Regions from separate parts of the Mycoplana sp. ABR4_002 genome, predicted to be linked through region 1. Evidence: riboswitches for the same ligand, from Rfam matches in the RefSeq annotation. Region 1 holds a riboswitch; the other holds the start of a gene.

Region 1 (2,196 bases):
CAAGGCGAAGGCGGCGTCCTTGCCGCCCTTGAGTTCGATGCATACCAGGGTCGAGCCGCCGCTCATCTGCCGCGCGATCAGGTCCGCCTGGGGGTGATCCTTGCGGCCGGGATAGATCACCCGCGCAACCTTCGGATGCCCGGCGAGGAAGTCGGCGACGCGCGAGGCGTTCTCGGTCTGCTGGCGTACGCGCAGCGGCAGCGTCTCGACGCCCTTCAGCAGGGTCCAGGCGTTGAACGGCGACATGGCGGGGCCGGTGTGGCGGAAGTAGTCCTGCAGGCTCTCCTCGATCCACTGCTTGTCGGACAGCACGATCCCGCCGAGGCAGCGTCCCTGGCCGTCGATGTGCTTGGTGGCCGAATAGACGACGATGTGCGCACCAAGTTCCAGCGGCTTCTGGTACAGCGGCGTGGCAAAGACGTTGTCGACCACGACCTTGGCGCCGATCTGGTTGGCCAGCGCCGACACCCCGGCGATGTCGACGACCTCGAGTGTCGGGTTGGTCGGGCTTTCCAGGAAGAACACCTTGGTGTTCTTGCGGATCGCCCTTTCCCAGTTGGCCAGGTCGCGCCCGTCGACCAGGGTGCATTCGACGCCGTATTTCGGCGCGAGCGTCTCGACGACCCAGCGGCAGGAGCCGAACAGCGCGCGGGCGGCGACGATGTGATCCCCGGCCTTCACCTGGCAGAGGATGGCGGCGGCGACCGCCGCCATGCCCGAGGCCATGGCGCGGCCGTCTTCCGCGCCCTCGAGCAGGCACATGCGCCGCTCGAACATGTCGTTGGTGGGGCTGCCGTAGCGGGCGTAGATGAAGCCTTCGGTCTCGCCCTTGAAGCGTGCCTCGGCCGCCGCGGAGCTCTCGTAGACGAAGCCCTGCGTCAGAAAGATCGCCTCGGACGTTTCGGCGTGCTGGGAACGGGAGGTGCCGCCGTGGACGAGCTGGGTTGCCGGGCGCCAGGACTTGCTCATGAGATCATCGCCTTCCAAAACAAAAAAACCGGCCGCAAAAAGCAGGCCGGTTCGACACCCGGCCTTTTTAGCTACTTGTTTAACGTGGCTGCAAGCCGACCGGCCAAATCACCACGGGATAATCCGGTCCATACTGCCTGGCGGCGCTTGCGTCAATTGCCCGCATTTGGTTTTGTCGGCAAGTTTCTAAGGATTGGCTCATGGCACGTGACACGGGAATTCTGGCGGACCGCGCCATCAGGGCACTGTTCGACGGCGGCAGGCTCGCAAGCGAGGCGGCTCTGGATCCGGACCAGGTCCAGCCGGCCAGCCTCGATCTGCGCCTCGGCTCGAAGGCCTTTCGCGTCCGGGCGAGCTTTCTTCCCGGGCCCGCACATCTCGTCGCCGACAAGCTCGACCGGCTGAAGCTGCACGTGATCGACCTGTCCGAGGGCGCGGTGCTGGAGACGGGCTGCGTCTACATCGTGCCGCTGATGGAACGGCTCGATCTGCCCGCCGGCCTGTCGGCCTCGACCAACCCCAAGAGCTCCACCGGTCGTCTCGACATCTTCACCCGCGTCATCACCGACCGCGCGCAGGAGTTCGACAAGGTGCCGGCCGGCTACAAGGGGCCGCTCTACCTGGAGATTTCGCCGCGCACCTTCCCGGTCGTCGTGCGGCGTGGCTCGCGCCTGTCGCAGATCCGTTTCCGCAACGGCAACGCGATCCTGTCGGATGCCGAACTGCTCAAGCTGCATTCGTCCGACACTCTGGTGGCCAGCGAGGCGCCGAATGTGTCGGGCGGCGGCATTGCGCTCTCGATCGACCTCAAGGGGAGCGGCCCGGACGGGCTCGTCGGCTACCGCGGCAAGCATCACACCGCCGTCGTCGACGTCGACGAGAAGAACCAGCACGACGTGTTCGACTTCTGGGAGCCGCTGTTCAGCCGCGGTCGCAACGACCTGATCCTCGATCCGGACGAATTCTACATTCTCGTCTCGCGCGAGGCCGTTCACGTGCCACCGCTCTACGCCGCGGAGATGACGCCGTTCGATCCGCTGGTCGGCGAGTTTCGCGTCCACTACGCCGGTTTCTTCGACCCCGGCTTCGGCCATGCCGCCGCCGGCGGCAGCGGCAGCCGCGCCGTGCTCGAGGTCCGCAGCCACGAGGTGCCCTTCATTCTGGAGCACGGCCAGATCGTCGGCCGCCTTGTCTATGAGCACATGCTCGAGCTGCCGGAAAGCCTCT
Region 2 (2,196 bases), 3.5 Mb from region 1:
GGCGAAATCATCGGCACGGCCGCGATCGGTTGATCGCGGCCGTGCCCTTTACGGAAGGCCTGGCCATCCTATATGGGGCTCCGCAACGCCAGCGCAGGGCAAGAGCATGCAGTTTTCCGGAACAGCCGACTACGTCGCCGACAAGGACCTGATGGTTGCCGTAAACGCGGCGATCCGGCTCGAGCGCCCGCTGCTGGTGAAGGGCGAGCCCGGCACCGGCAAGACCGAACTGGCGCGGCAGGTCGCGGCCGCCCTCGGCCTCGATCTAATCGAGTGGAGCGTCAAGTCGACCACCAAGGCCCAGCAGGGCCTCTACGAATACGACGTCGTCTCGCGCCTGCGTGACAGCCAGCTCGGCGACGGGAAGGTCAACGACGTTCGCAACTACATCCGCAGGGGCAAGCTCTGGCAGGCCTTCGCCGCGCCGCGAAAGACGGTGCTGCTCATCGACGAGATCGACAAGGCCGACATCGAGTTCCCGAACGACCTGCTGCAGGAACTCGACCGGATGGAGTTCCACGTCTACGAGACGGGCGAGACGGTTTCGGCGGTCAACCGGCCGATCGTCATCATCACCTCCAACAACGAGAAGGAACTGCCGGACGCCTTCCTCCGCCGCTGCTTCTTCCACTACATCCGCTTCCCCGACGCCGAGACTCTGTCGCGCATCGTCGAGGTGCACTATCCGGGCATCCGCAAGGCGCTGCTGTCGGCCGCCCTGTCCGTGTTCTTCGACCTTCGCGAGACCCCGGGTCTGAAAAAGCGGCCGTCGACCTCCGAAGCCCTCGACTGGATCCGGCTGCTCGTTGCCGACGAGGTCGAGCCGGCCGACCTGCGCAGCGATCCGAAGACCATGCTGCCCAGGCTCCACGGCGCCCTTCTGAAGAACGAACAGGACGTGCACCTGTTCGAGCGGCTGGCGTTCATGGCGCGGCGCGAGGGATGAGGCGGCGACGGCGCGCCGGAATTGATTTTCGCGCGCGCAGGCGCTATCTAGGATGCCTTCGTGGTGATTTGGCCGGCCGGCTTGCAGCCACGTAAAACAAGTCGCTAAAGGGCCGCGAGAAGAACCTTCCGTGGACCGGTCGCGACAAAGTCGCCGCCGGTCTTTTGTTTTTGTCGAGTGAGCCATGCCCATCAAGATCCCAGATACGCTGCCCGCCTTCGAGACCCTCGTGCACGAGGGCGTGCGGGTGATGACCGAGACGGTGGCGGTCCGGCAGGACATCCGCCCGTTGCAGATCGGGCTGCTCAATCTCATGCCGAACAAGATCAGGACCGAAATCCAGATGGCCCGCCTCGTCGGCGCCTCGCCGCTGCAGGTGGAGCTGTCTCTGGTGCGCATCGGCGCCCACCGGGCAAAGAACACCTCGGAGGACCATCTGCTCGCCTTCTACGACACCTGGGAGGAGATCAGCCACCGCAAGTTCGACGGCTTCATCATCACCGGCGCCCCGATCGAGACGCTTGCCTACGAGGACGTCACCTACTGGGACGAGATGAAGCGGATCTTCGACTGGACCGATACCCACGTCCATTCGACGCTGAACGTCTGCTGGGGCGCGATGGCCGCGATCTACCACTTCCACGGCGTTCCCAAGTACACCCTTGACGAGAAGGCGTTCGGCGTCTTCCGCCACCACAACCGCAATCCGTCGTCGGTCTTCCTCAGCGGCTTCTCCGACGATTTCCAGATTCCGGTCTCGCGCTGGACGGAAGTGCGGGCCGAGGACATCCGCAAGCGCCCCGGCCTGGAGATCCTGATGGAATCGGACGAGACCGGCGTCTGCTTCGTGCAGGAGAAGGCGGGAAAGCGGCTCTATGTCTTCAATCATGTCGAATACGACTCGACCTCGCTGGCCGAGGAATACTTCCGCGATGTCGATGCCGGTGTCCCGATCAAGATGCCGAGCAACTACTTCCCCCACAACGATCCGTCGATCGCCCCCTTGAACCGCTGGCGCAGCCATGCCCATCTTCTGTTCGGCAACTGGATCAACGAAATGTACCAGACGACGCCATACGACCTGGAGAGGATCGGTTCGGAGGGATGAGCGGATGCACGGCCTCGTAGTCAGACCGCTGGCGTCGGACGACGCGGACGATTGGCGCCGGCTGTGGACCGCCTATCTCGCCTTCTACGAGACCGTCCTGCCCGAGGCGATCTTCCGCTCCACCTTCGCCCGCCTCACCGGC

Evidence for each region. A riboswitch is a leader RNA that binds a small molecule or an ion and turns the genes downstream of it on or off. The one in region 1 is predicted to bind S-adenosylmethionine.
Region 2: it holds a riboswitch for S-adenosylmethionine, as region 1 does, so the genes downstream of both, metA (homoserine O-acetyltransferase MetA) here and ACXAGF_RS02070 (O-succinylhomoserine sulfhydrylase) in region 1, are expected to answer to the same signal.

What each region holds. Positions count from the first base shown of each region.
Region 1 is NZ_JBSWVO010000001.1:424,922-427,117, forward strand. It holds gene ACXAGF_RS02070 (O-succinylhomoserine sulfhydrylase) at 1-969, opposite strand, end outside; SAM riboswitch at 1,016-1,094, opposite strand; gene ACXAGF_RS02075 (2'-deoxycytidine 5'-triphosphate deaminase) at 1,170-2,196, shown strand, end outside.
Region 2 is NZ_JBSWVO010000001.1:3,915,490-3,917,685, forward strand. It holds gene ACXAGF_RS18690 (AAA family ATPase) at 107-946, shown strand; SAM riboswitch at 997-1,074, shown strand; gene metA (homoserine O-acetyltransferase MetA) at 1,131-2,054, shown strand; partial or broken gene ACXAGF_RS18700 (N-acetyltransferase family protein) at 2,059-2,196, shown strand, end outside.